4 regions of the Vibrio cyclitrophicus genome follow, and region 1 is predicted to be linked to each of the others. Evidence: predicted binding sites of a transcription regulator. Region 1 holds the regulator's gene; each other region holds the start of a gene.

Region 1 (8,324 bases):
AGTTCCTCTATCTGGTTCAAACAGATCAAAGCGTATAAACAGCATTTCAACTTACTTCTCATCGATCTGAGAGGGCACGGTAAATCAGACAATATACTTAAAGGGCTGATTTCGAATCGTTACACCTTCAAATCGGTAACGCTCGATATTCTCAAAGTTTTAGATCACCTAAAAATTCGTTCTGCCCATTTTGTTGGCATGTCTTTAGGTACTATCATAGTACGTAACGTCGCTGAGTTAGCAGCAGGGCGTGTGCGTTCAATGGTATTAGGCGGCGCTGTTACTAAGCTAAACACTCGCTCTCAAGTTTTAATCAAATTAGGTAACTTAAGTAAACACATTATTCCTTACATGTGGTTATACAGTCTTTTTGCGTATGTAGTAATGCCGCAGAAAAGCCAAAAAGAGTCTCGTCACCTTTTTATCCGTGAAGCTAAAAAACTGTGCCAAAAAGAGTTTAAGCGCTGGTTTATCTTAACGGCAGATGTAAACCCTTTGATGAAGTATTTTAAAGATAGGGAATTACCAATACCGACTCTTTATTTGATGGGCGAACGTGATTACATGTTTATTAAGCCTGTAAAAGAAATGGTGGAAGCACATGAGTCGAGCGAGCTAGTAGAAATTCCGAATTGTGGACACGTATGTAATGTGGAAAATCCTGAAGAGTTTAATCAACGTTCGATTGCGTTTATTCAAAAGCAAATTCAGTGATTATCTCGATTCTTTATCAGAACAGACGCTCGAATAGAATTGAAACAAAAACGGGAAGCTAATTTTAGCTTCCCGTTTTTGTTTGGAGGAGGTATCTGACCGAGTTGTTATATAAGGCCGTTGGAGCCACTTTACCTTTCAAAACCTGCTATTCAGGAGAAGCAGCACCGCACTGCCAACAAGAGCCAAATTGGGCTTCATTGACTTCATGACACTGTCTGCAACGCCACTCTTCATAGATTATAGAATCTTGCTGTTTTTGGTATTCATTGACAATAACACGTGCCTTATTGGCTTGTTCTGGTTCATACAGCCAAACATACGGGTCAGTATCTTCTGTAAAAGGGATTTCCCCTTTCAAACCAAACAAACCCTCACCACGGACCTCACACGCAATATTCTCACTTTCTAGCAATCCACATATGATGTGAGCTTCAGTAGGGTTCGATGCGCTAAAGATTTTCATTGAAATAGAACCTTATTTGGCTATGTGTGTTATCTAATCTATATCCATTATTCAGCTACAGGTGTTGAGCGAAACTTACCCATCAACCATTTAGCAATAATTGGGAATATACCTAGTAATGCAAATGACAGCAGCACTGAAGGAGACACGATACCCGAAAGTGAATCTATTTCTGCGAGTTGAGTACCAGCATTTAAGAAAACAGCTGTACCTGGCAACATCCCAATTTGACTCGTAATGTAGTAACGACTTACCGACATCGGCGTTAGACCCATCAACAGGTTGATAAGGAAAAATGGGAATACAGGGATCAGGCGTAGAGAAAATAAGTAAAATGCCCCGTCTTTTTCGACACCTTTATTCATGGTCGCCAATTTGTCGCCGAATTTGGTTTGAATCCAGTCACGTAACAAATAGCGGCTACTCAAAAAGGCGATAGTTGCACCGATTGCACTGGCGAATGACACCAATAACAAACTATTCCAAAAACCAAAGAGCGCAGCACCCAATAGGGTCACAACAGCAGCTCCTGGAATCGAGAAAGCGGTAATCATGACGTAAGCTGCGAAATAAATAGCAGCCGCGGCGATAAAATTACTGTCAATGTATTCATTCAAAACGGCTTGCTGAGCCTTGGCATTCTCAAGTGTGAGGTATTGGCCAAAGTTGACGCCTAGTAAGACAATCGTTATGACCAACACAATACCCAATATCATTTTCTTACTCATTGATACTTCCTCTAAATTTTCAATGCATACCGATAGTATAGATAGACAGGTAAAGCTTAGATTAACTTTCAACAGATATAAAAAAAAGCCGCATAAATGCGGCTTAGTTATGTGTAGTTTTAACTGACAATGTTAATTTACGCGACTGATAAGCTCTTCGCGACGCTGCTGCGGTATAACAGACCAATGTGTACCATTAATCGCACCTTCTAGCGCCCAAAGTAACTCGATACTGACAGAGGACGCGTGAGATTCCTTGATGGCGTTAAACGCGTTTACAGAGCCAGATTCATATAAACGTTCTACGGAATCTATCCCAGCCTTTTTCAACATGCGCTCGGTAGCAAGTCGAAGGTTAGGAAGGTCTTTTAATCGAGTTGGTTCAGCAGAAGACTGTTCAGCTTTTTCATCTTTAGCAAAACCCAAAGACGTAGTCGCAAGCTGCAAGATTTTTTCTTGATCCTGCCACAGGCCTTCAGGCAAAGCGAAATATTTAGTAACAACAGGGAAGCCACGTTTTTTGTAAACGTAAGGTTGAAACCCTTGTTGTTCAAATTGCTTTGTTGTGCATTTGTCCGCTCGTATATGCAACTGGTCATTTACAACCAGAGCAAACATCGTGTCATCGGCAAAAAGACCGAAGCCACCAAACATTGAACGTGATTTTATTTTTCCTAGGGACTCAAATAACTTCATTGAGTCCTTTAGTATCGGTTTATCCATGTTATTTATCTCGGTGTATTTGAACTACGCCACCAAATAAGCAGGTCCGAGAGATTAGCAAAATGTTGCAACTAAATTGTCAATAAGCCGTAAATTACTAAATTATTAGTAACCACTGCATTTTGCCATCGGTAACCCCGCTACCATACCAACGAGTGGTTTAGGCCGGAAGCTTTGCGTCTCACTCTTTCGAGTGGTTTGCCCTGTGCGTGACTGATTAAATAGAATAAAGTTTTTGTTGAATGAAGCTCACACTTGTTATTTCAAAATGTGATATTGCTTCAATTAATGATCTTGCTGTTATGATACCAGGTTCATTAATGTTGTTGATAAAAAAAGCGCACCTAAAGGTGCGCTTGATTAGAATAAACTGAATTTATCAATTAATTTAACGTTTTAACTGTACTTCGCTCAACAATTTCAGGGTGCATTTCGAAAACGCGTTTTTCATGATCTTTATCTTTGATGCGTTCTAACAAAATTTCGAATGCATTTTTACCAACACGACGCTTCGGTTGGTGAACCGTGGTCAATGGTGGGGAGAAATATTCAGCGAGTTCGATGTTATCGTAACCAATAACTGATATATCTTCAGGAATGCGAATTCCTTTTTCTTGTAATCGACTCATCAAACCTAGTGCCATGGTGTCGTTGAAACAGAACACTGCCGTTGGGCGATCTTTCATCTCAACAATCTTATCTGCTGCTATAACAGCAGTATCACATTCAAAGTTACCTTCAATGATCAAGCGTTCGTCAGTGGCAATATTAGCTTCGTCAAATGCACGTTTGTATCCTGCGATACGTTCAACACAGGCTGCTTTATCTAAGTGGCCACTTAAACAAGCAATCTTAGAGTGACCGCGTTCAATAAGGTACTTGGTCGCTAGGTAGCCACCTTCTTCAGAGTTATCAATGATCTTGTCGGCTTGAGAGCTCTCAGGACCCCAGTCCATCACTACTTTAGGAATGTCAGCGTGACGGTCTAACATTTCTCTTAGTTCTTCAGTTAGGTCTGAACACATAACCAAGATGCCATCTACACGCTTCTCTGCAAGCATTCGAATGTAATCACGTTGCTTCTCATAAATACCGCCTGTGTTACACAAAATCAAAGTGTAGCCTTGACGGTAGCAGTAGCTCTCTACGCCATCGATAACCTCAGAGAAGAATAGGTTGGTTGACTGAGTTACTAGCATGCCGATAGTGCGTGTTGTATTACATTTCAAACTACGAGCAACAGCACTCGGTGCATAGTTTAGTTCGTCTACGGCTTTGTTTACTTTTTCTTGAGTCGCTTCTGCGACAAAACGTGTTTTGTTGATTACGTGAGAAACGGTTGTTGTTGATACGCCTGCTAAGCGAGCGACATCTTTTATAGTGGCCATGGTTTTATCCTATTAGAAGCTACTTTCCCAAAGTACGGAATAAAGTAGCCGTTAAGCTACTTAACTAAGAGCTTAAATTTGTAGGGCTCTTTGGGTACTAAAGTGCTAAAAAACAAAAAACCGCTATTGAGCGGCTTGTCTTAACACCGAAATGCTTTGAACTTAAATAAGCTTAGCATTTCGTGAATGTTTCATATTTTATCGTTTGCGGTCACAATTTTAGACTGACTAGAAATTACTCGCAATATAATTCACCCAGAAATCCGGGTGAATTGTCACATTCTACTGAATTTATTTACCTAGTCGTTGGGCGAACTTATTCACCAGCTAAATATTGAGTGTCTAAATTGCAAAATGCGAGTAGCAAAGACGAGACCGAAGCGTAGAAACCAAACTGGTCAACGTCATGACATTTCACATTAAACTTTGGCAACCAAGTAAGTAGTTGCTGATCGATAAACTGCTGTTGAATGACGAACGATTTCTCTAATTCTTCTTCAAGCTCAGTTTCATTTGAACGGATGATTAGATTGCCAAGGAAGTCGAGTTCGATAGCAATGTGATCTGCAGGTTCTTTTAAGTCTTGGTTCACGATTAAGTTGTGCTTAGCCATGATGTCTTCCATGTCTTTAGCTGGCTTATCGTTTAATAGACCTGTTTCGCCGATGTACATTGAAGCGTAAGGTAAAGCACCATGTTTGTCTGTCTTCAAGAAAAGGTCGCAGAAGTCAGCAGACAGTTCCAGTTGGGCATCTTCACGTGTTTGTAGACGGTTCAATGCGTCTACAAGCTTATCAATCGAAGGCTTTAGAGCTTCATTCGAACCTAAACCAGAAAGGAAAGAACGAATTTCAACAGAGTGGTAGTGATCGAGTTCTTCTTGAGTGAGCTCTTTGGCGAATAAGCTTGATAACCACCAGTAAATTTCTGCTCTTTGCTCGTTGAATGCTTTCGTATCTTTCATTTCATAGATCCTGATTTAGTCTTGTGATGTTTATATACCCAGCGCCGTTAAGTCATTTGGGTACAAGCACACCAAGGCTGAATAACAAGGTTATTTGCTAAGCGCAAAGTGACTCGTTCGTAGTAATGCCTATATTGAATTGCGATGGACGATAAATAGCAAGGTTTAAGATTGTCTTGTATCAAAAAAAATCCATGTTTCTGGCTTTTATCTTCAGTACCACTAGAATTGTTACTAGTTATGAATAGAATAGTCATTGAAACTATTAAATAAGAAAAGTGGTGTAGATGAGCTATCACGTATTGGTCGTAGAAGATGATGTGGTAACCCGCAGTAAACTGGTTGGATATTTCCAGAACGAAGGTTACACAGTGAGTGAAGCTGAGAGCGGCGCTCAGATGAGAAACGTGTTGGAAGAAAACAACGTTGATCTCATTATGCTGGACATCAACTTACCAGGCGAAGATGGATTGATGCTAACTCGCGAATTACGCAGTCAATCAGACATTGGAATTATTTTAGTTACTGGACGCACGGATAGCATCGACAAAATCGTAGGCCTTGAAATGGGCGCAGACGATTATGTTACTAAACCCTTCGAACTTCGCGAATTATTGGTTCGAGTTAAAAACTTACTTTGGCGTATTGCTGCTGCTCGTAGAACAGCGACGGGAGTGGTGGAACAAGCAGAAGATGAGTCTGTTGTTCGTTTTGGTGAGTGGACGTTTGATATTCCTCGCCGAGCGCTAAGCAAAAATGGTGAGCCGGTTAAACTGACTAAGGCTGAGTATGAGTTGCTAGTCGCACTCTCTTCTTACCCTAACCAAGTATTAAGTCGCGAACGTATTTTGAACATGATTAGCCACCGAGTGGATGCGCCTAATGATCGCACTATCGATGTGTTAATTCGTCGTATGCGCGCAAAAATGGAGTTTGATCCCAAGAACCCACAGATTTTTGTGACGGTTCACGGTGAAGGTTACATGTTCGCTGGTGACTAAACCCTTCGGGCGTTTTAATCAGTAAAAAAAGACAACTAGCGTAAAAAAGCCGAGACATCATTGATGTTTCGGCTTTTTATTTCTTGCCATACTATTGGTTATTGCTAACCATCCGAAAATTAATAGATATCGATTTGAGACTAGGCCGCAGAAACGACGCCATTATCTTCTTCTAAAATAGAAGGCTCAGGGACAACGATAGGCTCTTCAACATTATCATTACTCGTGTCTAGCCAATCGCGCAGGCTTTGCCAAACTAACCCCATGGTTTCGTGCCAATAACGTTCGGTCTGCTCAAGGTATAGCGCTTTAGGCATGTACTTATCCCAAGGCTCTACAATGCCTTCTTGTGCAAGGTAGTTGGTTGGTGCCGCTAATGGTTTCATACCCGCAGCATGGAATTCATTCAAGGCGCGAGTCATATGGCTAGCCGATGTAACTAATACCATCTTTTTATTTTTAACAAACGCGGCGGCTTGGCGGGCTTCTTCCCACGTGTCTTTTGCTGTTTCAAGCAAAATGATGTCAGGTTTTGAAACCCCAAGCGCTAAAGCCACTTTAGCCATCATTCTTGCATTACTCACTTCAGTCCCCGCACCATAGCCAGACAAAATGAGTTTGGCACCAGGATAAAGGCGTAAAATACGAATGCCTTCACTTAAACGCATTAATCCTGTGCGACTAAGCTCAGATGTAGGTGGGATTTGGTCGTCTACGACGTGACCACTGCCGAGAACCATAACGTAATCGATGGTGTCATCGACGGGTAAAAAAGCGGTGTGTTGCCTTTCCATTGGCATTAAAAGTTGACTAGAAACTGGCTGGAAAGCGATGAGGAAAATACCACAGAGGGCTGAAAGGGTAATTAGGCAACCAGTCTTCCTTTTGGTAGTAAACATCACTAGGGCTAAACCCAGAAAAGCGAGAATTAACATTGCTGGCAGTGGCATCAATAATGAAGACACTACTTTTTTCAGCTCAAACATATCCGAATAGTCCGAAAAAACATCACTTGGTAGTAAAAAGAGACATCGCCTCTTTATTCCTGAAATTCCTGTGACAGAATAGCAGGCACGATAGGACATAATAACTCAAGTAGCCGTGACTGAAGACCGTAATTTCGACGATATTGCCCACAAATTTGCAAAAAATATTTACGGCTCTGACAAAGGAGAGATCCGTCAGATCATCGTATGGGAAGATTTAGAACAAGCTTTGAGCAAATTTGATGGTTCCATATCTCCGTTGCATATACTCGATGCTGGCGGTGGGCTTGCACAAATGTCGCAAAAAATTGCGTCGCTTGGGCATAATGTTTCTCTGTGTGACCTCTCTTCTGAAATGCTGAAACTAGCAGAAGAAAGTATCAGCGAAGCAGGTTTGCTAGAGCGGTATCGTTTTATCCACTCTCCCATTCAGAATGTGGCAGAACATCTCGATGGGAAAGTCGATGTTGTGATGTTTCATGCTGTGATGGAGTGGTTAGCGAATCCGAGAGAGGCGCTTGATTTATTACTTGAACAAGTAAAGCCGGGTGGTGTTGCTTCGATAATGTTTTACAACCACCACGGATTAGTCCTGAAAAATGTGATTTGTGGCAACATTCCTCATGTATTGAATGGGATGCCACATCGAAAACGGTTTAAGCTGCAACCACAGAAAGGCTTAAAGCCTGAAGAGGTTTATCAATGGATAGAAGACGCTGGTCTAGACATCTGTGGTAAATCAGGCATTCGTTCTTTCAGTGACTACATAGGTAATATGGAATACATGGGCGATTACCAATTTGAAGATGTATTGGAACTAGAAAAACAGCTATGTCGCCAAGAGCCATATCTGTCGCTAGGCCGTTATATTCACGTTTGGGCTCAAAAACCTGCGCAATAACAGCGGTGAATGTGGTAAAAGAAGCCACAACATGCGCTATGCAATCGTAACAAGCCCGCGTCATAAAGAAATAGGCGTCATATCTAACACGTTCGATATGACGAAGAACAGTAACAGGAACCACAATGAGTGAAATGACTCAAACTGCCGAAGAGCAGCCAATTGATGAGTTGGTGGGCTGGGTCAAGCAGCATGATTTTTCATTAAACTTGCCACCAGAGCGCTTAGCATTTTTGATTGCTATCGCAGTACTAAGCAATGAAAGGTTCGATGAAGAGTTGGGCGAGGGTGAATTGCACGATGCATTTACTATCGTCACTCGACTGTTTGAAGATACTGGCGAAGCGTCTGCGTTTCGTGCCAACAACGCCATCAATGAGTTGGTTAAACAGAAGTTGATTAGCCGGTTTACTAGTGAGATCACCGACGGTGCAAGTATTTATCGTCTTTCTC
Region 2 (8,324 bases), 340 kb from region 1:
CAAAATATTAAATATTTGTAAAACTCTAAATTGGATAAAAAGCGATCTGAATAGAGTTAAAATTCTAATTGTGAGAGGTTGGTGGTGAATATTTGGGCGGATCGACAGTGACTGGTTAATAAAGGTGGCAATCTTTGGGCTTAAGTGTCGACACTATTTCATGTTTGTGGGTAAACTCAGTTAAAAGAGGGAAAAACCCTCAGCTCTCATTTCACGTACTTTAAGTTGCGTAACAAAATATAAGAGATAAGCCTTATGTACCAAGACCTAATCAAAAGTGAATTGAACGAAGCTGCTGACGTTCTTAACAAGTTCTTGAGTGATGACCACAACATCGCTCAAATTGAAGCGGCTGCAAAACTGATTGCCGACTCATTCAAACAAGAAGGCAAAGTGCTTTCTTGTGGTAACGGTGGCTCACACTGTGATGCCATGCACTTCGCGGAAGAGCTTACTGGTCGATACCGTGAGAACCGCCCAGGTTATGCTGGTATTGCGATTTCAGATCCTAGCCATTTATCTTGCGTGAGTAATGATTTTGGTTACGACCACGTATTTTCTCGCTATGTAGAAGCGGTAGGCCGTAAAGGTGATGTGCTGTTTGGTTTGTCGACTTCTGGTAACTCTGGCAACATTTTAAAAGCGATTGAAGCTGCTCAAGCGAAAGGCATGAAAACCATCGCCCTAACAGGTAAAGATGGCGGTAAAATGGCAGGTTGTGCAGACATCGAAATCCGAGTTCCACATTTTGGTTACGCAGATCGCATTCAAGAAGTTCACATTAAGATTATTCATATTGTGATTCAACTTGTTGAAAAAGAAATGGAATAGTCGTTTACAGAGATTTAAAGCACAGCTTAGGCTCTGCTGGTTTTAATAGGGAGTAGATTAAACCATGTGTGAATTGCTCGGTATGAGCGCGAATGTGCCAACTGATATTTGTTTTAGTTTTACTGGTCTGATGCAGCGTGGAGGTAACACAGGTCCACACCGTGATGGATGGGGTATCACTTTTTATGAGGGAAAGGGTTTTCGTACTTTTAAAGATCCTAACCCTAGCTGTGAATCTAAGATCGCAGAGTTGGTTCAAAACTACCCAATTAAAAGCCAGGCTGTTGTCAGTCATATTCGTCAAGCCAACCGTGGTGGGGTTAATCTTGAAAATACTCACCCTTTTACCCGCGAACTTTGGGGAAGATACTGGACTTTTGCTCACAATGGTCAGTTAACAGACTACGATGATCTTATCAGTGGTCGTTTCAGACCGGTAGGTGAGACGGACAGTGAGCTCTCTTTTTGTTGGTTATTAAAACAGCTCGAGGATCGCTTTCCTGAACCGCCTCAAGACATGGAAGGCATGTTTCGCTTTGTTGCTGAGTGTTGTGACCAGTTACGAGATAAAGGTGTCTTCAACATGTTGTTGAGTGATGGTGAGTATGTGATGACGTACTGTACCAATCATTTGTACTGGATAACAAGACGCGCGCCTTTTGGCAACGCGAGCTTAATTGATGAAGACGTTGAGATTAACTTCCAAGAAGAGACCACGCCGAACGATATAGTTACCGTAGTGGCAACTCAACCTCTTACATGCAATGAGGAGTGGTTTAGAATGAAGCCTGGCGAATATGCGCTGTTTCATTTTGGTGAGCTGATAGGTAACAACCATCAAGCGTTAGAAGATGTTGCTTACGCACCTAAAAAAGTTGCGAGCCAAGCACCGACTGAGCCATTGAGCTAAAACCTCCGGGTAGTATTATTTGCTCTGAACAAAAGAGAGGCCGCTTACTGAACCAAAAGATCAGTAAGCGGCCTTTTTATTTGATTTAGTTTTTGACGAACTACTCTTCTGCGTAACCGTGCTTGCCCAATGCTATACCGTCTAAGATCGCTTGCCCGTTTACCATTAATAAACGATCTTCAGCGAACCATTTGCAGACCATCGGATAAATACAGTGCTCTTGGGTGAGGACTCGGCTTGCTAACATGTCAGCATCATCGTCTTCAAAAACTGGTACCTTAGCTTGTAAGATCACAGGTCCGCCATCGAGTTCTTCTGTTACAAAGTGAACACTTGTACCGTGCTCTTTATCTTGCGCATCAATAGCGCGCTGATGGGTGTGTAAGCCGGGGTATTTAGGAAGTAGAGAAGGGTGGATGTTGATCATTTTCCCTGCGTAATGGTGAACAAACTCTGAACTTAGAATACGCATGTAGCCCGCGAGCACGATCAAATCGGGTTGGTAAGCATCGATTTGAACCATCAATTCATGATCAAACTCTTCGCGTGAACCAAAGTTTTTTGGATTAACAGAATGTGCGTTAACACCTGCGGCCTTTGCTCGCTCTAACCCAAAAGCCTCTGCTTTGTTTGAGAACACAGCTTTAACAGAAGCATCAATCATATTGTTATCGCAGGCATCTAAAATTGCCTGTAAGTTACTTCCGCTTCCTGAAACTAAAACAACGATGTTTTTCTTAGAGTGACTGGTTTTATTTGAGTGATTATTTTTCATAGAGTGGGTCATACGATTAGTTAACAGGACTGTTTACAATTTACCTACATAAACTAAGGTTTTCTGCGGGCCAAATAGCAAAATGAGGACCATTAGGTCCTCATTGATTAACTAAATAAGTGAATACATCACTTATTTGATTTCTACTTGCTCTTCACCAGCTTCAGCGTTTGCGATCTCACCGATAACCCAAGCGTTTTCGCCTTCAGCTTTCAGTAGTTCAACAGCTGCTTCAGCTTGATCTTTAGGTAGAGCCACAACTAGGCCTACACCACAGTTGAAAGTGCGGTACATTTCAAATGTTTCCACGTTACCTTTCTCTTGTAGCCAATTGAAGATAGCAGGCCATTCCCAGCTCTTGCCATCAATCACTGCTTTAGTGCCTTCAGGAAGTACGCGTGGGATATTTTCCCAAAAACCACCGCCTGTGATGTGCGAGATAGCATGAATGTCATGCTCAGCAATCATCTTAAGCGCTGACTTAATGTAAATCTTAGTTGGTTCTAGTAGGTGCTCACCGATTGTGCGGCCTTCTAGTTCTTCACTCTTATCAGCACCAGAAACTTCTAGAACTTTACGAATTAGAGAATAACCGTTTGAGTGTGGACCACTTGAGCCAACAGCAATAAGTGCGTCGCCTGCTGCTACTTTAGTGCCATCGATGATGTCAGCTTTTTCTACAACACCAACACAGAAGCCAGCTACGTCATAGTCGTCACCTTCGTACATACCTGGCATTTCAGCCGTTTCACCACCGATTAGTGCACAACCAGCTTGAACACAGCCTTCAGCAATACCAGAAACAACGTCTGCAGCTGTATCTACATCTAGCTTACCTGTTGCGTAGTAGTCTAAGAAGAATAACGGCTCACCACCTTGAACGATTAGGTCGTTCACACACATTGCCACTAGGTCGATACCAATGGTGTCGTGTTTTTTCAGATCCAAAGCAAGGCGAAGTTTAGTACCAACACCATCAGTACCTGAAACCAGTACTGGCTCTTTGTATTTCGTTGGAAGTTCACATAGGGCGCCAAAGCCACCAATACCGCCCATCACTTCAGGGCGACGAGTGCGTTTAACTGCACCTTTAATACGGTCTACTAGTGCATTACCTGCGTCGATATCAACACCAGCGTCTTTGTAGCTTAGAGAAGAAGTATTACCACTCACGGGATAGTCCTCGAACTTAAGTTGGATGTGAAAACGGCGCTATTCTAACAGGGCTTGATTACGAAGAGCAAACGTTTGCGCGGTTTTTTTTATTAGAATAAAGATTCTGAAATAACCACACAGTTCGTGTATAATCTACAGGTTTGTTTAAATATTGCCGGAGTTGGAAATGAAAGTTGTTGAAGTGAAACACCCGCTAGTAAAACATAAAATTGGCCTGATGCGTGAAGGTGAGATTAGCACTAAGCGTTTTCGCGAGCTAGCAACAGAAGTGGGTAGCCTTCTAACGTATGAAGCGACATCTGATTTCGAAACTGAGCGAGTAACCATTAATGGTTGGAATGGCCCAGTAGAAGTTGACCAAATCAAGGGTAAGAAAGTAACAGTAGTACCAATCCTACGTGCTGGTTTAGGTATGATGGATGGTGTACTTGAGCACATGCCAAGTGCTCGTATTAGTGTAGTTGGTATCTACCGTGATGAAGAAACACTAGAACCTGTACCGTACTTCAACAAGTTAGCATCTAACATTGATGAGCGTATTGCTCTAGTTGTTGATCCAATGTTAGCGACTGGCGGTTCTATGATTGCAACTCTTGATCTACTAAAAGAGCAAGGCTGTAAAGTCTTTAAAGTGCTTGTCCTTGTTGCTGCACCTGAAGGTATCGCGGCTCTAGAAAAAGCGCACCCAGATGTTGAGCTTTACACAGCTGCAATCGATGAGAAGCTAAACGACAAGGGCTACATTGTTCCTGGTCTTGGCGATGCTGGTGATAAAATCTTCGGTACTAAGTAATTCGGTTTCAGCTTAAGTGACTCAAACCGTTTCTTAACTCGCTGAATTAGCCGTATTAATAAAAGAGGGAGAGCATTCGACGCTCTCCCTTTTTTGATCTTGTTGGTTTGTGATTCTTTTGAATCTAGCACTACCGATGGATTAATCGATTTGAGCTTTGTCTACCACAGTATTGTCACCTAGCTCTTCTGGAAGTACTAGGTTAAGTAGAATCGCCACGATACCGCACAAGCTTACGCCTTGTAGGCTGAAGTCACCAATACCAAAGGCCATACCGCCAATACCAAAGACTAAAGTAATACCCACAATCACAAGGTTACGTGATTTATGCAGGTCAACGTTGTTCTTGATGAGTGTGTTAAGGCCCACTGTTGCGATAGAGCCAAACAGTAGAATCATGATGCCACCCATTACAGGAACCGGAATCGTTTGAAGTAGTGCGCCTAGCTTACCAACCAATGCAAGAACGATAGCAGTAACAGCAGCCCAAGTCATGATCACTGGGTTGAATGCTTTCGTCAGCATTACTGCACCTGTTACTTCACTGTAGGTTGTGTTTGGCGGAGCGCCCAGCATAGAAGCTGCGATTGTAGCCACGCCGTCGCCTGTGATAGTACGGTGTAAACCTGGCTTTTTAAGGTAGTCTTTACCGGTTACGTTAGAGATAGCAAGCATGTCCCCTACGTGCTCTACGGCTGGTGCGATAGCAACAAACACCATAAAGAAGATAGCGTTGATGTTAAATTCTGGTGCTGTGAAGTTAGGTAGTGCTAACCAGGCTGCTTGAGTGACAGGGGTAAAATCAACGACTCCGTATACTAAGCTCGTTACATAACCCGCTACAATACCACCAAAGATAGGCAGTAGTTTAAGGAAGCCTTTCGAGAAAACACTGATGACAATCGTCACTAGTAGTGAAATAGAAGAGATCCATAATGCTGCATCAGCATCGATAAGTTGCACAGCACCATCACCGGTTTTGCCTAACGCCATGTTTACTGCAACGGGTGCAAGACCTAAGCCGATCACCATGATTACAGGGCCAACCACGACTGGTGGAAGTAGTTTATGGATGAAAGCAACACCTCGAACTTTAATCAATGCGCCCATTAAGACATACACAACACCCGCAGCCATTAGGCCGCCCATTGTTGCGCCAATGCCCCAAGTTTGAATACCAAACATGATAGGTGCGATGAATGCAAAAGAAGATGCTAAGAAGATTGGCACTGAGCGGCGTGTAATCAGTTGGAATAAAAGAGTACCGATACCCGCGCCAAAGAGTGCAACGTTAGGATCAAGCCCAGTTAGTAGCGGCACTAATACAAGTGCACCAAAAGCTACAAACAGCATTTGCGCACCTTGCAAAGCATTTTTCATGTGAAGTCCTTAAATTGGTCGTTATATGAAAAGTGGAAAATAAAATTCGCAGGATTCTATCACTTAGCAATCGATTGCTATACCAAATAGATCAAATTTATTTATCTTAGTGATGTTTGTTGCTATCAAAATAAGAAGAAATACAGTTTACAAGTGAACGATTTATCATGGTCAGGTGATATTTTGTGGTTATTAAACACAGTGGGCGCTATCGACCTTGCCCCCCAATCCATAGTTGCTTATCATCTAGGCACAAGATTTGAATATTAGGATCAGTATGCGCTACATAGCATTTTTGTTAATGGCACTATTAGCCTCTCCGAGTTATGCATTAACTCAAGTAGATATTTTTAGTGCTGAAGTTGCGATTAACGCTGAAAACAAGCAGCCAGAACAAGTGGCAAGAAATACCGGTATGGAGCAGGTATTGATACGTGCGACTGGCCAAACTGATGTTGCATCGAACGAAACCATTCAAAAGGCGATGCGTAAGAGTTCGCAGTACATGTCTCAAATGAGTTTTGGCGAGAGCAATGACCAATCAACATTGCGCATGCGTTTTAACGGTGCTCAAATCCGTTCTCTATTGACCCAAGCGCAGTTACCGTACTGGCCTGATACTCGTTCAAACATTCTTGTTTGGCTCGTAGAAGAAGACAACTACGACAAAAATATTGTGTGGGAACACTCCAACTCACAATTAGCGGCAGGTTTACAAGCTAACGCAAAAGAGCGCGGCTTGCCTCTAACGCTACCTGTGGGTGACTTTGATGATATTACAGGTATTGCGACTTCTGATTTGTGGGGCAGCTTTGTTACGCCAATCAGTAAAGCGAGTCAGCGTTACCCTGTTGATGCTGTGTTGGTGATTAAGGCTCAATCTTCAGGTTTACGTTGGACTTTGTACGATCAAAAGCCGAGTCAATTGACGAGCGCACCAACATCGCCAGTGAGCGGTTCAGTGTCGGGTAACAGCGCTACGACTTCTAAGAAGCTAGTCGACCAAATCAGCAACTACTACGCAGGTAAAAGTGCGGTTACCGTAGCCAGTGAATCTTCGGAATCAATATTAACGCAGTTTATTAGCTTGAATAACGCGCAGGATTTCTTCCAACTGGAGAACGCACTTAAGCGTCTAAATTCAGTTGCAAGTTTAGATATTCTCAAGATTCAAAACAACGAAGTGACGTTCCGAATTCACTTATTGTCGACTCAACAAGAGTTTGAGCAAGAAGTGGAAAGCATTCGCCAAGTCGCAAAGGTTGAAGAATCTTACATTGAACCTGAAGTGAGCCCTGAATTTGAAACGCAAGACAACGCCATGTCTGTAGGCGATGATTCAGCAGCTATTACTGATACGACCCTGAACGATGGCGCAGAAGCGACGGTTAACGAAGCAGACCCAAGTGTTCAAGTCATCAAAGGTAGTAAGTTATCAGCTAAAGCGGATGCTGAGCTAACGAATACGTCTGGCTCGGAAGAGCTAACAGTTGTTGCGCCAGTACATGCTAAGCCAAGTCTAGTATACGAATGGGTTCGCTAGTAATGGTCTACTGACATTGCGGATTGAAATGCATTCATGAAAAAGCCCTGCAAGAGAAATCTCGCAGGGCTTTTTGTTTGTTTATTGTTGCTTTTTCTACTTGTACTAGCTAAAGGTAACCGAACCTAAGTTATTGCTCGAACTTAGCTTTCTCTTTCTTTTCTACTTCAGAAAGACGCTTGAGCTTGATGCCCAACTCTTTTGCTCTGAAACGAGTAAATAAGATATTACCCGCGAACCCTAAGGTAGTCAGGAGTAGTTCTACAGCCGCTAATAATCGCTCACCACCGTCTATATACAAAATAGTTAATGCGTGTAGGAAGTAGAGCATTAAGACGAAATTCGCCCAAGCATGCGTATAAGGTTTGCCTGCTAGAATGCCTGGTAATGGCAGTAACAGTGGTATAGCCCAAGCAATCGCAAGCGTTATATTACTTAGATGAGGGTGCGGCGAAAGTGTCATCTGCCAAGCGACTACCCAGAATAAAAGTGACAAGTTACCCGCTAGCGCAAGGTAGCGAAATAACTTGGTTTTGGGAGACATAGCCTTCTCTGGCATATACATCATTGAGAAATTCCCTTCTGGTTTATGGCGATGCGCGCTAGGCGTTTACCTAGGTTTTGCGCTAACTCAATTTCATCTTTGCTTAAAGAAGCGCTCTCTCCAGTACTGCTTGCACCATAAGGTGTGCCGCCGGTTTGAGTGGTGTGTAGTACTGGCTCTGAGTAGGGGATACCCACTAATAACATGCCATGATGAAGCAGAGGTAGCATCATGCTTTGTTGTGTGGTCTCTTGACCCCCATGCAGTGATGAAGATGAGGTAAATACGCAACCGGGTTTGTCTATAAGATCGCCATTGATCCATAGTGATGTTGTGCTATCCCAAAAGTGCTTCATTGGCCCAGCCATATTG
Region 3 (8,324 bases), 400 kb from region 1:
ATGTTGGTAGCATCTCTATGTACGGTAGCATTGGTCGGGTGCTCTAAATCAGCATCCCCTGATAGTGCAGCATCGGATAATCAATTCGTGACTTATCAATGTGAGTCTGACGTCTCGTTTGATGTGGCTTACCTTAGTAATGAAAAAGCAGTACTGCGTTTACCTGATAACGAGTACCAATTGACTCAAGTACCGGCAGGCTCAGGAACCAAATACATTCTAGACGATGGCACCTCAGAGATGATTAGCAGCATCACTTTGCGCACGAAAGGTGACGACGCACGTCTAGAACTAGGCCGTGTGGTCTATCGTAATTGCCAAAAGTAAGTCATAGTAAGAACTGCTATATTTTACAAACAGTTAAGTGAGGAAACCTACCCTCACTTTTTCTTCTCTTTCCTTTAACGTTAGACTTTTTATGAGCAAAAAACTCACTATTCTCGATATTGCTAAGCTGTCCGGTGTTGGTAAGTCAACCGTATCTCGTGTTCTGACCAATGATCCAAAAGTGAAACCTGAAACCCGAGAAAGGGTGGAAAGAGTAATTCAAGAATCTGGGTACACGCCTTCAAAGTCTGCGCAATCCATGCGCGGTGGCAGTCAAAAAGTCATCGGCGTGATCATCTCTCGTTTAGATTCTCCCTCTGAAAACAAAGCAGTTAGCACCATGTTGGCAGAATTGTATCGAGCGGATTACGATGTCGTGATCATGGAAAGTCAGCTAGATAGAGATAAAGCTAACGAACACCTTCAGGTTCTCAAGCGTCGCAATGTAGATGGTATTATCGTGTTTGGTTTTACTGACTGTGATATTCCTGCGATTGAAGCTTGGGGAAACAAAGCGGTGGTGATTGCTTTGGATACTGAGAATGTGACGTCGATTAACTATGATAACCGACAGGTGATCAATAGTGCGTTAACGCATTTAGCAGATCAGGGGATCTCTGAGGTTGGTTTCATTGGCGTTGATCCTAGCGACAAATCAACCGGTGAACTGCGTCTTAAGGCTTATCTCGAGTGGTGTGAAAATACAGGTTCAATTGCGAACTATCGTACTGGTCAACTTCATCATGAAAGCGCTTATCAGTTGGTGGATGAGGTGCTTGTTCCTACGACTCAAGCCATTGTCTGTGCGAGTGATACATTGGCTCTTGGCGTAATCAAGCGTTTGCAAGAGTTACAACGTGAAGATGTGGTGGTGACTGGTGTCGGTGGCAATGATCTTCTCTCTTTCTTGTTCCCTCGAGTATTTAGCATTGATCCTGGGTATCAATCTGCAGGTAAATTGGCCGCTAATCTATTGATCTCTCAGCTTTTAGGCAATTCAGAGATCTCTCATCACACTCAATCTCCGATTCTATAATCCACTCAATCAAGCGAAATTGAACCGCTTAGATTAAAATTAGAGTGTGATCTCTTTCAATTAATGGGACTGTTCCCATTTTAATTTATCATTCATGTGGGCATTATAATAACTGTAATTGGGAATGTTCCCATTAATCTAAATCGAAGTGGTTATAGCTGCATGGTTTAGAAGAGTAATTGAATGAAACCAGGGTGGGGTAGTATGAGTAAGATAGCGAAGCAAGACGTTGCGCGTCTTATCGAGTTAGTCGGTGGCAAAGAGAATATTGCGAGTGTCAGCCATTGTCTAACTCGGCTGCGTTTTGTATTGAACGATACGGAACAAGCGAACAAAGCAGAGTTAGAGAAGCTTAAACTGGTAAAAGGCTGCTTTACTAACGCAGGTCAATTCCAAGTCGTGATTGGCACCGAAGTTGATGAGGTGTACGCACTTTTGATTGAGCAAACTGGTAAAGATGCATCATCAAAAGATGAGGCGAAGTTGGCTGCTCGCCAGAACATGAACTTCCTTGAGCGTGGTATCTCCCATTTAGCCGAAATTTTCGTACCACTGCTGCCTGCCATTATTACTGGTGGTTTGATTCTTGGTTTCCGTAATGTGATTGGTGACATTCGCATGTTCGACGGCAAAACCTTGGTTGAGATCAGCCAATTCTGGGCAACCGTTCACTCTTTCTTATGGTTGATTGGCGAAGCTATTTTCTTCTTCCTACCGGTTGGTGTGTGTTGGGCAACGGTTAAGAAACTCGGCGGAACGCCTATTTTGGGTATCACGCTCGGTGTCACCTTGGTTTCTCCACAGTTGATGAACGCTTACATGATAGGTAAATCGGTACCTGAGGTATGGGACTTTGGCTTGTTCGTGATAGAGAAGGTCGGTTATCAAGCTCAGGTGATCCCTGCGATGTTAGCGGGTGTGGCTTTGGCCTTCATCGAGAGTAACCTTAAGCGCATTGTACCTTCTTATCTGTATCTAGTTGTTGTGCCATTTGTCTCGATCATCTTATCTGTGATTCTAGCTCACGCCTTTATTGGCCCATTTGGTCGTATGTTAGGCGATGGTGTGGCTTTCGCGGCTAAAGTGGCAATGACTGGTGATTTTGCGATTCTGGGTTCCGTGGTATTTGGCTTCCTTTACGCACCTTTGGTTATTACGGGTATTCACCACACAACCAACGCCGTTGACCTACAACTGATGCAAGACTTAGGTGGTACGCCAATCTGGCCTTTGATTGCACTATCAAACATTGCACAAGCTTCAGCGGTTGTCGGCATCATTATTTTGAGTAAACGTGAAGGTGAACGAGACATCTCGGTACCAGCAGCAATCTCTGCTTACCTAGGTGTAACGGAACCTGCGATGTACGGCATCAACCTTAAATACAAATTCCCTATGTTGAGCGCAATGATCGGCAGTGCCGCAGCGGCTGCAATCTGTGGTAGTGCAGGTGTGATGGCGAATGGTATCGGTGTTGGTGGCTTGCCGGGCATCTTATCGATTCAACCTCAATATTGGTCGATTTACTTAGTTGCGATGCTAGTGGCGGTTGTACTGCCCGTTACGTTAACACTGTTCTTCTATAAACGAGCACAGATGAAAGGTGAGCTAGAAACCGCCAACGCGTAATGCATTAAATAAGCGATGACTCCAAAGTGAGACATCGCTTTTGCTCTTAGTTATAGCTTTTTCTCTTAGTTATAACGGCTATTCAACCATGATTCACATGGTGATTTTTATTTTATATTTTCTGGTAAGTGAGTGTTAGAGATGGCGATGACTGAGCATGATGAAAGTTGGTGGAAAACCGCAACCATCTATCAAATCTACCCAAAGAGCTTTTGTGATAGTGGCAGTAAAGGTACTGGCGATATCAAAGGGATCATTTCAAAACTGGATTATCTTAAACACTTAAATGTGGATGCAATTTGGTTAACCCCAGTTTACGCATCCCCAATGATCGATAACGGCTACGATATTTCAGATTACTACGCGATTAACCCGCAATTCGGCACCATGGAAGACTTCGACTTATTGCTGGCTGAAGCGCACCAACGTGGTATTCGTATCGTGATGGATATCGTTGTAAACCACACCTCTACAGAGCACGCATGGTTTCAGTCGGCACTGGGTGACAAAAACAGCCCATACCGCGACTACTACATCTGGAAAGATCCTGTAAACGGTCAAGCACCAACCAACTGGCAGTCTAAGTTTGGTGGTAATGCATGGGAAATGGATGAAGCGACGGGGCAGTATTTCCTACACCTATTCGCGAAAGAGCAGGCCGACCTTAACTGGGAGAACCCGGTTGTACGCGAAGAAGTGAAAGACGTCATCAGCTTCTGGGCTGAGAAGGGCGTTGATGGCTTCCGCTTGGATGTGATCAACCTGATTTCTAAACAGCAAGACTTCCCTAACGATGATATCGGTGATGGTCGTCGTTTTTACACTGATGGTCCACGTGTGCACGAATACCTGAAAGAGATCAGCGAAGCGGTATTCCAGAAATACGGCAGCGTGACCGTCGGCGAGATGTCTTCAACCACGTTGGAACATTGTCAGCAATATTCAAATGTTGATAACAGCGAGCTATCAATGGTGTTTAACTTCCACCACCTTAAGGTCGATTACACCAATGGTGAGAAGTGGACTAATGCACCGTTTGATTTCTTACAGCTCAAGTCGATCTTCAATCACTGGCAAACCGGTTTGAACGGCAAAGGTTGGGGCGCACTATTCTGGTGTAACCACGATCAACCAAGAGTCGTGAGCCGCTTGGGTAACGACCAGCAATATCGCGTTGAATCAGCCAAGATGCTTGCTGCGTCAGTCCACATGATGCAAGGCACACCGTATATTTATCAAGGTGAAGAGATTGGTATGACCAACCCTGGCTATACTGAAATTAGCCAGTATCGTGATGTCGAGAGTACTAATATGTACGATATCATGGTTAATCGTGATGGTGTGGCTCATGAAGATATGATGGCGATCTTAGCGCAGAAATCTCGTGATAACTCTCGTACGCCAATGCAATGGAACGATAAAACTTACGCAGGATTTTCACAAGCTCAGCCATGGCTTGATGTTGCGAATAACTACATTGAGATCAACGCCGAACAAGCATTGGAAGATAAAGACTCTGTATTTTACTTCTACAAGAGTTTGATTGAGTTGCGTAAACAAGTGCCAGTGATTACGGGTGGTAGCTATCAAGATTTATTGCCTGAGCATCCATCTATTTTTGCATATGTACGTGAAAGCGATAGTCAGACTTTGGTTTGTCTTAATAACTATTATGGTGAAGAGGCGGAGTGTGTTTTACCTGAACGTTTTGAGATGCTGAAGGCTGAAAGCTTGTTGTCTAATTATCAAGTAAGCGAGAGTTTAGCGGCGTCTCATCATCAAGTGCTGCGACCTTACGAGACGCGTATCCTCTTGATCGAAGCTTAGTCTCGTTACGATTTCAATTAACCTAATTCTCCGTTCCCCCTAGAGATCTAGGTTTCAACAAAGGCTTTGGAGTGCTCCCCAAAGCCTTTTTGTTTTAGTGATGTATTGATTATAGTGTCTCTGCCTAAATAGTTTAGAATCGAAAGCATCAGGTATTAGCAACGTAGAGCAAGTTATAAGAATTAAGACGCGTAGTTCACTGAGTAGCGAGTTGGCTTATGGTTCATGGCTAATACAATGTTCAATACCGCTGTGCCTAATACAGATACTGCAATTACCCAAGGCGATACGAAGAAGAAGGATGCAAACAGAATACAGGCATCAATGGCCATTTGGGTTTTGCCTACTGAGATACCGTAGCGGTCTTGGATGAACAAACATAATACGTTGAAGCCACCCAAGCTTGAGCGATGACGAAACAAAATCAACATGCCTAAGCCCATTAATAAGCCGCCAGCGACGGCACAGTAAATTTCATTATGTACGTCTAATGAAATCACTAGATATAAATGATCGGCAAATACAGACACTAAAGCGCCTGAGATGGCACTGCTAATCGCAAAGTGACGGCCAAATCGTTTCCATGCTAATAAGTAGAATGGACAATTAGCAATAAAGTACAAAATACCAAAGGTTACCGGCGTAAATTGACTCAAAAGCAGAGCCAAGCCTGTAGTACCACCGGTAAGCAGGTTTGCTGATTGTAAAAAGAATACGCCTAACGCCACTAAAAACGTGCCAGTAAGAATCGCTACCCAATCTTCTTTACGTGAGTGTTTTTCCATCGTTTTTATAATTACCTAACCAATAAAGGCGTGCATAGTAGATAAAAACCTTAGCTTTCGGTAGCTTGAGGTGCAAAATTAAGGTAAACCTATGTAATCTGCGTTTTACAGGGTGTAAAGCGTAAAATTGACAGTAAGCGTCATCTTTGGTTGGATAAGCTTAATAACCATGATGAATCTTATTTGTGATTATGAAAAAACTGCATGATAAAATTGCAATTAGCTCTTTATGACCTAGATCAAATTATGTAGAATGCGTCACATCAAAACGGTGACGGAAACGTTTGCTTTCGGTCGTTGTGTAGTTTTTTTGAAACTTTCAGTACAATCTGAGTCAGGAGATACAGATGCTTAAGCGTGACATGAACATTGCTGATTACGATGCGGACCTATTCGCAGCTATCCAAGAAGAAACTCTTCGTCAGGAAGAGCACATCGAACTTATCGCTTCAGAAAACTACACAAGCCCACGTGTAATGGAAGCTCAAGGTTCTCAACTTACAAACAAATACGCTGAAGGCTACCCTGGTAAGCGTTACTACGGCGGTTGTGAGTTCGTAGATAAAGTTGAAACTCTAGCAATCGAACGTGCATGTGAACTTTTTGGCGCTCAATACGCGAACGTACAACCTCACTCAGGTTCTCAAGCTAACAACGCTGTATACATGGCGCTATTGAATGCTGGCGATACCGTTCTAGGTATGAGCCTAGCGCACGGTGGTCACCTAACGCACGGTTCTCCAGTAAACTTCTCTGGTAAGCTTTACAACATCATCCCTTACGGTATTGATGAAGCTGGCCAAATCGATTACGAAGAGATGGAAGCTCTCGCAATCGAGCACAAACCTAAGATGATCATCGGTGGTTTCTCAGCTTATTCTCAAGTTTGTGATTGGGCGCGCATGCGTGAAATCGCTGACAAAGTAGGTGCTTACTTCTTCGTAGATATGGCTCACGTTGCGGGTCTAATCGCTGCCGGTGTTTATCCAAACCCAGTTCCACACGCTCACGTTGTTACAACAACAACGCACAAAACGCTTGCTGGTCCTCGTGGTGGTCTTATCCTTTCTAACGAAGGCGAAGATCTTTACAAAAAGCTAAACTCAGCAGTATTCCCTGGCGGCCAAGGTGGTCCTTTAATGCACGTTATCGCTGGTAAAGCAGTAGCGTTCAAAGAAGCACTAGAGCCAGAGTTCAAAGAATACCAAGCTCGCGTTGTTGCTAACGCAAAAGCAATGGTTGCTGAATTCCTAGCACGCGGTTACAACATCGTTTCAGGTTCTACAGAGAACCACCTGTTCCTAGTTGACCTTATCGACAAAGACATCACAGGTAAAGAAGCAGACGCAGCACTAGGTTCAGCTAACATTACAGTTAACAAGAACTCAGTACCAAACGATCCACGTAGCCCGTTCGTTACGTCTGGTATCCGTATCGGTTCTCCTTCTATCACTCGTCGCGGTTTCTCAGAAGCAGACGCGAAAGCTCTTGCTGGCTGGATGTGTGACATCCTTGATAACATGGGCGATGAGTCTGTTATCGAAGCAACTAAAGCGAAAGTATTAGAAATCTGTAAGCGCCTACCGGTTTACGCATAATTTTTCTGCGTAGAGTGAACGAATTTCTATGTCGCACATACTCATTTGCTAGCGCAAACTCCGTGTGAGCTCCTTAAACTTCGTTCATCTACTTTGAAAAAGAGTTTAAAAGGTCCCTTTTGGGGCCTTTTTTGTATATGGAGATTTGAGTATCTGAAAATATAGAAAAGCGGGTACTAAAAAGGGCTGATGTTTGCACATCAACCCTTTGCTATTTATTGGTATCGGTTTTACTTTTTGATGCTCAGCAAAGTACCTGATTTACATCTAAACGAGTAGTAGCTGCGACTTTCATTGAATTTGCCCAAGCCTTCGCCATCGCAGTAGTCGATGTTGATATCACGCATGACTTCTAGTGTATCTTCGCTGTTTAAAGCGAATTTAGAACCATCTGAGCAGACGATACGAATTCTCTCATCATGGCTTACAGAGTAGATATCGACTTCAGTATTACACAGCTCAAAAGACGCTTCACGAAAGTTGTCTTGTTGAGAGTTTGAAGAGCAACCGGCAGTGAGTGCGGTTGCAATAACGGCTAATAGTCCGAGTCTTTTCATTGTTAGTCCTTCGATATCATCAAATTTAGTGATGATTTTTATATGCTGTTCTTGGTAGCCTATACAACAACACACTTTGATTCAAGGAGCGTTGGCTGACTCTAAGATATAAAAGTATAGGTGCAAACAGATAATTTATAATAGGTTTATTGGTATTGGTATTGGTATTGGTATTGGTATTGGTATTGGTCTATTACGTACCTCAAACAAAAAAGACCAACACAGAGGTTGGTCTTTCGAAATAAAGCTTGTTTTAAATGACTATCGAAACTGTTTTGCTTCTGGAAAATACTCAAAACCAGCAGACGCAAGTTTAGCGATCAAGGCTGCCTTATCGATTTCGTAGAAGTTAACCACTCGATCCAAATCACCACCGAAGTCGTCACGTAGCTTCATGTTGACGATGCTCATTAACATCACTGGATCCATCTTTGCAAAATTAGCGAGGTTCATGTTAGTCCTCGAAATCTGAGATCAGCAGGTTTGCCGCAGCAAATGCTGCACGATCACGAGCATCTTTAGGAAGAGACTCATCCGCAGCAAGGTCGTTTAATGTTTTTACCGC
Region 4 (8,324 bases), 1.4 Mb from region 1:
GCCAAGCCTCATACCACTATGCCGACGTTGAACATGGCTTGCTAGAAGCTGAGTGTCGTGAGCAATTGCAGGCGTTTTTCAAGCGTCGTAGAAAAGAGATCAAAGAGAAAAGAAAGCAAGAGCGCTCAGAGGAAGAATCGAGACAGAAATAAGGCCCATCTAAATAGGCACTCTATCTTTTAAGAGTGCCTAAGCAAACTTACTTGGTCATCATGGCATTTACTCAGCAATCATCTGCATGAAAGCACGGTTGCGCCAAATGATCTTTTTCTTATTATTTGAAAGCATACGCTTACGACGGTTTGCAGCAACAGTCTTATCAAGGCGTTTCGATTTCAGCTTGTTCTTCATCATTTCAATGACTTCCTATTTGTCGTCTGACTTTTTAATTTGGACTAACGATTTAATTATAGTGTTATTCGTTTATTTGGCCTGTCGTACGCTTGGCTTACTTAGAAGAGCAGTTCTAGTCTAAAGCCAGCATCGAAGTTCAACAGAGCATAATCTTGATTGTGGTGTGCCGTTATAAGGTTCGATTGTTACTGCAATATGACATTCCTAATTTCACAACACAGTTTTATGGTGAGAATCCCCAGTTGCTTAGTTGCTTAGTTGCTTAGTTGCTTAGTTGCTAGTTACTTAGTTACTCAGTCAGAGATTCTGCTATTTTGCTTCTTATCTTGCAGGCAATAAAAAAGAGCAATGCTAATTGGCATTGCTCTTTTGGATTTTACTGCAAGGATTCTGAACTGCTGACTGTCGGCTGAGCTGCGCTGATAGTCGATTCAGCACCTGAGATTTCTAGAGGTGGGATCACCACCAAATCTTCAAGGTTAGCCTCTTGTTCTTTATTTCGCTTATTTACATGGCCAATAATGCTTTGGTAATAACGGCGAATGTTCTCTACGTAGTTCCTAGCTTCATCACCACGTGCATACCCGTACCGAGTTTGGCTGTAATATTTCTTTTGTCTTAGCAGAGGTAACCTATCTTTTACATCACCCCAAGCGTCAGGATCGCCACCTTGCGCTTTGGTTAAGCGACGTGCATCCATCATATGTCCGTAACCGACGTTATATGAGGCTAGGGCAAACCAGATTTTTTCGTGTTGGGTGATTGAGTCTGGAACTCGGTTAACGATACGACGCAAGTATTCAACACCACCTTGTACCGACTGTTTAGGGTCAAGACGGTTAGTCACGCCAACGCTTTTCGCTGTGGGTAGCGTCAGCATCATCATGCCACGTACACCGGTTGGTGAGCGAGCAACAGGATTCCAGTGTGACTCTTGGTATGCCAAAGCGGCAATCAAGCGCCAGTCAAACTCTTGAGAGTATTCCTGAAAGAGTGGCGACCATTTTGGCAGTTTGCTATCCAGTGCACGGATAAAGGCGCGAGTATCAACGTAATCAAAGGTACCAATGTGACCTATGTACTTCTCTTCGAGTGATGCGAGCTCACCAGATTGTTTTAGGTTGCCGAAGAATTCAATCAGTAAAGCATACAGGCTTTCGTCTTCAGATTTCTGTAAGTACCAAGAGATAGGTTGGTCTTCTGTTAGCTCAAAAGCGAGAGCGACCTCTGGATACAAACGTTGCGCCAATGAAAGCTCAATTGAATCTGCAACGGTAAACAGTCGCTCTCCTGTCGAGACTTCTTTTAGTAGGTCGTTGACGTCCGCATTACCGACCGCATCGTAGGTAAAGTCATCATGTGTGTTCTGTAGCTGTTTTAGTGTTGGCTCGAAGTGTGAGTCTTTTACTACAACTAAAGAGGGGGTCAGTGTTTCGCTTGATGACGCCTCTTCTGATTCAGTTTGTGCTTTTTCAAACTCAGCCTGACGTTCATTTTCAAACTTGATCAGTTGCTCAAGGTTTCTTGGTCGCCACTGGCCTTTTTTGTACACGACTTGTTGGCTTACATAATAATAAGCTGGCGCAGCGCGATAAGCGCGTGTCAGGTTACTATTTTGCGTTAACCCAGTTGCGATAAGATCGATTTCGCCTTTCTGTAACGCTGGGAATAGGCCGGATAAACGGTAAGCGGGTTTAACCTCAAGCTTTACACCAAGCTCTTGCGCAAACTCACGAGCTAATTCGTAATCCAAGCCTGCTGGGCCATCTGGACCGATGTAATAAGAGAGTTGGTTATTCAAGGTGCCGACACGAAGAACGCCACGGTCTCGTATCTGCTCAAGAACACTTTTAGGTTCAGATTCAATCTGGCATCCCGCTAACCCAAACAGAGCGATAGCGACCAGAAGGAATTTAGACGAAAAGATGAGCGTAAATTTAGGCATCAAAATGAAATCTCAAAAAGTAGAAGCTCCTTTATACCAAACCCCGCAAGACTGGCAAAGCTGCTTTAATTAAACAGTTGTAAAAGTGCTGATAAATGCAGCAAAAGTTCCATTTGAGCAGAAAGATAAAAAAAATAACGCAAACGGTTGCTTTTGGTGTTACGTCACAAAAAGAAATGCTTTATAATGCGCTCGCATTGAAGAGGTGGGATCGGCATAGGTTTGGCAACCTTCGGGAATAGCTTCGAAGAAAACAGTTAGGTTGTTCCTATAACCCACTGAATTTATTCCAATACTACCTTAATCAACTGCATAAGAGACCTAAGCACATGAGAATTTTGCGTGGCTCCCCAGCTCTATCTGAGTTTCGTGTTAACAAGCTTTTAGAGCTTTGTCGTGAATTAAGCTTACCTGTAACAGGTATTTACGCTGAGTTTGCCCACTTTGCTGATCTAACGGCAGACCTAGACGAGTCTGAAGTTGAGAAGCTAGAAAAGCTACTGACTTACGGTCCAACGATTGAAGAGCATGAGCCTGAAGGTTTATTGCTGCTTGCAACGCCACGCCCAGGCACTATCTCGCCTTGGTCTTCAAAATCAACAGATATCGCACATAACTGCGGACTGGCTAAAGTGTCACGTCTAGAGCGCGGTACTGCTTTCTACATTGAAACCTCTTCTGAACTTTCTGAGCTTCAACTTGTTGAGCTGAAAGCAATCCTGCACGACCGTATGATGGAAGTGGTTTTCACTGACTTCGAATCAGCGGCTGCACTATTTACAGTTGCTGAGCCTGCTCCATATGCGGAAGTTGACCTATTAACTGGTGGGCGTAAAGCGCTTGAAGAAGCAAACGTTACCCTAGGTCTAGCACTTGCAGAAGATGAGATTGATTACCTTCTTGAAAGCTTTACTGAAAAGCTAGGTCGTAACCCGACTGACATCGAGCTAATGATGTTTGCACAAGCGAACTCAGAGCACTGTCGTCACAAGATCTTTAACGCTGATTGGACTATCGATGGCGTTAAGCAAGAAAAATCATTGTTCAAGATGATTAAGAACACCTTTGAAACGACACCAGAACACGTTCTGTCTGCTTATAAAGATAACGCAGCGGTAATGACCGGTTCTGAAGTAGGTCGTTTCTTCCCAGATCCAGAAACTCGCCAATACAACTACCACCAAGAAAAAACACACATCTTGATGAAAGTTGAAACGCATAACCACCCAACGGCAATCTCTCCATGGCCGGGCGCATCAACAGGTTCAGGCGGCGAAATCCGTGATGAAGGCGCAACCGGTATTGGTGGTAAGCCAAAAGCTGGCCTTGTTGCTTTCTCTGTATCTAACCTTAAGATCCCGAACTTCGTTCAACCTTGGGAAACTGACTTTGGTAAGCCGAGCCGTATCGTTACTGCTTTGGATATCATGCTTGAAGGTCCTCTTGGTGGCGCAGCATTCAACAACGAATTTGGTCGTCCAAACCTATTAGGTTACTTCCGTACATACGAAGAGAAAGTAAATTCTCACGCAGGCGAAGAAGTGCGTGGGTACCATAAACCAATCATGCTTGCTGGTGGTCTAGGCAACATTCGTGATGATCATGTTCAGAAGAAAGAGATCCCAGTAGGTGCAAGCCTAATCGTTCTTGGTGGGCCAGCAATGAACATCGGCCTTGGTGGCGGTGCTGCATCTTCAATGGATTCGGGTTCATCTTCTGAAGACCTAGATTTCGCTTCTGTACAACGTGAAAACCCAGAGATGGAACGTCGTTGTCAGGAAGTTATCGACCGTTGTTGGCAGCTTGGTGATGCGAACCCAATCGCATTCATCCACGATGTGGGCGCGGGCGGTATCTCGAATGCTCTTCCTGAGCTAGTCGACGACGGCGAGCGTGGCGGTATCTTTAATCTACGTGACGTACCAAACGATGAGCCGGGCATGAGCCCACTTGAGATCTGGTGTAACGAATCTCAAGAGCGTTACGTTATGGCGGTTGCTGATAAAGACATGGCAACGTTCGACGCGATTTGTAAACGTGAACGCGCACCATATGCAGTGGTTGGTAAGGCAACAGAAGAGCGTGATCTGAAACTAGAAGATTCACACTTCGACAACACGCCAATCGACATGCCTATGGACATCCTATTAGGTAAAACACCTAAGATGCACCGTGACGCGAAGACGCTAAAAGCAAACAATCCTGCGATTGACCGTTCTGGTATCGAACTAAACGAAGCGGTTGACCGTATTCTTCGCCTACCAACAGTGGCAGAGAAAACATTCCTAATCACTATCGGTGACCGCTCGGTAACGGGTCTTGTAGCTCGTGACCAAATGGTTGGCCCATGGCAGGTTCCAGTTGCTAACTGTGCGGTAACGGCAGCAAGTTACGACTCTTACCACGGTGAGGCGATGTCTCTTGGTGAGCGTACGCCAGTTGCACTACTTGATTTCGGCGCGTCAGCTCGTCTAGCGGTTGGTGAAGCAATCACTAACATTGCAGCGACCAACATCGGCGATATCAAACACATTAAACTGTCGGCTAACTGGATGTCTCCAGCAGGTCACCCTGGTGAAGATGCAGGCCTTTATGAAGCGGTTAAAGCCGTGGGTGAAGAGCTATGTCCGGCACTGGGTCTAACTATCCCTGTGGGTAAAGACTCAATGTCGATGAAGACTAAGTGGGAAGAGAACGGCGAGCAGAAAGAAGTCACGTCTCCGCTATCTCTTGTTATCACTGCGTTTGCACGTGTTGAAGATGTTCGTAAAACGATTACTCCTCAATTACGTACCCCTGATAACCTTGAAGGACTAGGTAATACAAGTCTAGTTCTTATCGATTTAGGTAACGGCAAAAACCGCATGGGTGCAACAGCACTTGCTCAGGTTTACAAGCAGCTTGGTGATAAGCCAGCAGACGTAGACAACGCGGCACAGCTAAAAGGCTTCTACGAAGGCGTTCAAGCACTTGTAGCGAACGACCAAGTTGTCGCTTACCACGATAAAGGCGATGGCGGTCTATTCGTAACGCTAGCTGAAATGGCGTTCGCAGGTCACTGTGGTGTTAATGCTGATATTGCAGCGCTAGGCGAAGATGCTCTAGCAGCACTATTCAACGAAGAACTGGGTGCGGTAATCCAAGTTCGTAACGACGACCTAGACACAGTACTTTCAACTCTTGCAACAAATGGCCTAGAAGCGTGTTCACACGTAATCGGCTCTGTTGAAGCCTCTGATGAGCTAGTGATTAAGTCTGGCGAGTCTGTAGTGATTGAACGTAACCGCACTGAATTACGTACTATCTGGGCTGAAACCACGCACAAGATGCAAGGTCTACGTGATAACCCAATCTGTGCAGACCAAGAGCACGAAGCGAAGAAAGACAACTCTGACCCAGGTCTGAACGTTAAACTAAGCTTCGACGTAAATGAAGACATTGCAGCACCATTCATCAACACGGGTGCTAAGCCTAAGATGGCGATTCTGCGTGAGCAGGGTGTTAACTCTCACGTTGAAATGGCAGCAGCATTTGACCGTGCAGGCTTCGAAGCAACGGATATTCACATGAGCGACATCCTAACGGGTCAAGCGGTATTAGAAGAGTACAACGGCCTTGTGGCTTGTGGTGGCTTTTCTTACGGTGACGTACTAGGCGCAGGTGAAGGTTGGGCTAAGTCGGTTCTATTTAACGACTCGACTCGTGATCAATTTGAAAACTTCTTCAAACGTGAAGATACCTTCTCTCTAGGTGTGTGTAACGGTTGTCAGATGTTGTCTAACCTACGTGAACTTATTCCGGGTGCAGAGTACTGGCCACGTTTCGTTCGTAACGAATCAGAGCGTTTTGAAGCTCGTTTCAGCCTAGTTGAAGTTCAGAAGTCTGATTCTGTATTCTTCAACGGTATGGAAGGTTCTCGTATGCCTATCGCTGTTTCTCACGGTGAAGGCCGCGTAGAAGTGCGTGACAACGACCACCTAAACGCGATTGAAAACTCAGGTACGGTTGCTCTACGCTACGTTGATAACAACGGTAACCAAACGCAGCAATACCCGAACAACCCGAATGGTTCACCAAACGCTATCACAGGTCTAACAACGACGGATGGCCGTGTGACTATCATGATGCCTCACCCAGAGCGTGTATTCCGTACGGTTGCTAACTCTTGGTCTCCAGAAGGTTGGGGCGAGAATGGTGCTTGGATGCGTATGTTCCAAAACGCACGTAAGAATGTGGGTTAATCACTTTCTTACAGGCCGCATTAATCTAGGCTAGGTTATGCAAAACTGAAAAGCGCAGATCGAAAGGTCTGCGCTTTTTTATTACACAAATTTTAAGAACCAACGCGAAATAAATTAGGTTTGCAGTTTGCTGTTCTAAAAAATTCCACTACGCTAAATGTTATGGAATCAATTTGTTAGGCGGATAATATCTGTAATAAAACAGGGAGAGTTCTGTTCGACCATGCAAAAACTGAATCGATCATTGTGGCATAAGAGGGAACTATGAAAACAACAATTACAAAAGCCGTTGCAGTAGCAGCGATTGTCATGTCGTTAGCTGGGTGTGTTGGTAGTAATGCGGTTACTGGGAAACTAATGAAGTTTAACGTTGAGGTTGTAGATAACCGTTACGCTCGTGCCGGGGTCAACTTTTTGCTTGCTCCAGTTTACGCTTTAACATTCGCAGCCGATTATATCGTATTCAACTCGATCGAATTCTGGGTAGGAAAAAACCCACTCACTGGAGCGCCTCACATCTTTGATAGCAAAGTCGACACCATGATTGATGTGAACGACAGCCTAGATGATTCGCTGAAAGAAGCCCCACTTGGTTTCAACAATCGTCATATCGAGCAAGGTGAAATGCAACAAATTGATGAAAATACCATACGTATGGACATCACTTACAATGATGGACAAAAAGCAGTCTTGTTGGGGGTTCGTGATGGTGACAAAGTCAGTTACTACATGGATGGTACATTGGTTTCAGAAACTTCTATTCAGGCTCTTGAGCAGCTGGCAGCCGAAAAAGCATAATCTAGTTTGTTTATTCTTATAAAAGAAAAGCCGCTGGATTAAACCCCCAGCGGCTTTGTAGTTTTTAGTATCTAGTAATTTAGCGTCTAACGTTTAGATTAGTTGTTGCTGTGTAGCTCGCTGTTTAGTTCAACAGCAGACTTGTTCGCTAGGCACTCAATTTGACCTGTGATCGAGTTGCGACGGAACAGCAGATCAGAAACGCCAGCAAGGTCACGAGCTTTAATGATTTCTACTTCGTTGCCTTCTTTATCTAGCATGCGAACTTTAGTTCCCGCAGTCACGTAAAGACCCGATTCAACCGTACAACGGTCGCCCATTGGGAAGCCAAGACCTGCATTTGCACCTAGTAGACAGTTTTCGCCGATAGAGATAACCATAGTACCGCCACCTGACAGAGTACCCATGATAGAAGCGCCGCCGCCGATATCAGAACCGTTACCCACAACAACACCAGCAGAGATACGACCTTCAACCATGCTCACACCAGTTGTACCTGCATTGAAGTTGATGAAACCTTCGTGCATTACTGTTGTGCCTTCACCTACGTGTGCGCCAAGACGAACACGAGAAGTATCAGCGATACGAATACCTGTTGGTACCACGTAATCCACCATTTTAGGAAATTTGTCTACGCAATCTACAGTCAGAGCACGACCAGCTAGACGAGCTTCAATTTGACGCTCCGCTAGTTCAGGAAGGTCGATAGGGCCTTCGTTTGTCCATGCGATGTTGTGCAGTAAACCGAAGATACCGTCTAGTACCGTACCGTGCGGTTGTACTAAGCGGTTAGAGATAAGTTGTAGCTTTAGGAAGCCTTCAGCAACAGATGCAGGCTTCTCGTCAGTAGCAAGAATAACAAGAACAAGTGGCTGTTCAGACGCTGCAGCTTTTTCTGCGAAAGATGCGTTTGCTGCCTCGTCGTTTGCTGCGAATGCTTTCGCTAGTTCTGCGCTTTGTGCAGCAGAGATTTCGATAGCTTGGTT

What was found. The regulator PurR, encoded in region 1, represses purine synthesis genes. The targets are predictions, from matches to a motif close to TNANGNAAACGTTTNCNTNA.
Region 2: a site for PurR is predicted at 3,753-3,772, ahead of purM (phosphoribosylformylglycinamidine cyclo-ligase). Genes of this name have one in related genera too.
Region 3: a site for PurR is predicted at 5,877-5,896, ahead of glyA (serine hydroxymethyltransferase). Genes of this name have one in related genera too.
Region 4: a site for PurR is predicted at 2,435-2,454, ahead of purL (phosphoribosylformylglycinamidine synthase). Genes of this name have one in related genera too.

The regions. Positions count from the first base shown of each region.
Region 1 is NZ_AP025480.1:1,159,865-1,168,188, forward strand. It holds gene OCW38_RS05335 (alpha/beta fold hydrolase) at 1-714, shown strand, start outside; gene OCW38_RS05340 (putative signal transducing protein) at 863-1,180, opposite strand; gene OCW38_RS05345 (TVP38/TMEM64 family protein) at 1,228-1,908, opposite strand; gene OCW38_RS05350 (TfoX/Sxy family DNA transformation protein) at 2,041-2,631, opposite strand; cyclic di-GMP riboswitch class I at 2,759-2,844, opposite strand; gene purR (HTH-type transcriptional repressor PurR) at 3,015-4,019, opposite strand; gene torD (molecular chaperone TorD) at 4,336-4,983, opposite strand; gene torR (two-component system response regulator TorR) at 5,271-5,984, shown strand; gene elyC (envelope biogenesis factor ElyC) at 6,125-6,970, opposite strand; gene cmoM (tRNA uridine 5-oxyacetic acid(34) methyltransferase CmoM) at 7,086-7,871, shown strand; gene mukF (chromosome partition protein MukF) at 7,997-8,324, shown strand, end outside.
Region 2 is NZ_AP025480.1:815,407-823,730, forward strand. It holds gene lpcA (D-sedoheptulose 7-phosphate isomerase) at 256-831, shown strand; gene OCW38_RS03835 (class II glutamine amidotransferase) at 896-1,741, shown strand; gene purN (phosphoribosylglycinamide formyltransferase) at 1,842-2,516, opposite strand; gene purM (phosphoribosylformylglycinamidine cyclo-ligase) at 2,649-3,689, opposite strand; gene upp (uracil phosphoribosyltransferase) at 3,859-4,485, shown strand; gene OCW38_RS03855 (uracil-xanthine permease family protein) at 4,627-5,865, opposite strand; gene OCW38_RS03860 (DUF2066 domain-containing protein) at 6,143-7,408, shown strand; gene OCW38_RS03865 (DUF2069 domain-containing protein) at 7,539-7,976, opposite strand; gene wrbA (NAD(P)H:quinone oxidoreductase) at 7,973-8,324, opposite strand, start outside.
Region 3 is NZ_AP025480.1:756,866-765,189, forward strand. It holds gene OCW38_RS03550 (MliC family protein) at 1-327, shown strand, start outside; gene treR (trehalose operon repressor TreR) at 419-1,363, shown strand; gene treB (PTS trehalose transporter subunit IIBC) at 1,568-2,992, shown strand; gene treC (alpha,alpha-phosphotrehalase) at 3,134-4,819, shown strand; gene OCW38_RS03570 (YitT family protein) at 5,002-5,604, opposite strand; gene glyA (serine hydroxymethyltransferase) at 5,952-7,202, shown strand; gene OCW38_RS03580 (hypothetical protein) at 7,433-7,759, opposite strand; gene OCW38_RS03585 (DUF4250 domain-containing protein) at 8,021-8,212, opposite strand; gene OCW38_RS03590 (YaeP family protein) at 8,214-8,324, opposite strand, start outside.
Region 4 is NZ_AP025480.1:2,568,825-2,577,148, reverse strand. It holds gene tadA (tRNA adenosine(34) deaminase TadA) at 1-152, shown strand, start outside; gene OCW38_RS11395 (hypothetical protein) at 220-354, opposite strand; gene mltF (membrane-bound lytic murein transglycosylase MltF) at 731-2,299, opposite strand; gene purL (phosphoribosylformylglycinamidine synthase) at 2,629-6,540, shown strand; gene OCW38_RS11380 (DUF3332 domain-containing protein) at 6,805-7,338, shown strand; gene dapD (2,3,4,5-tetrahydropyridine-2,6-dicarboxylate N-succinyltransferase) at 7,437-8,324, opposite strand, start outside.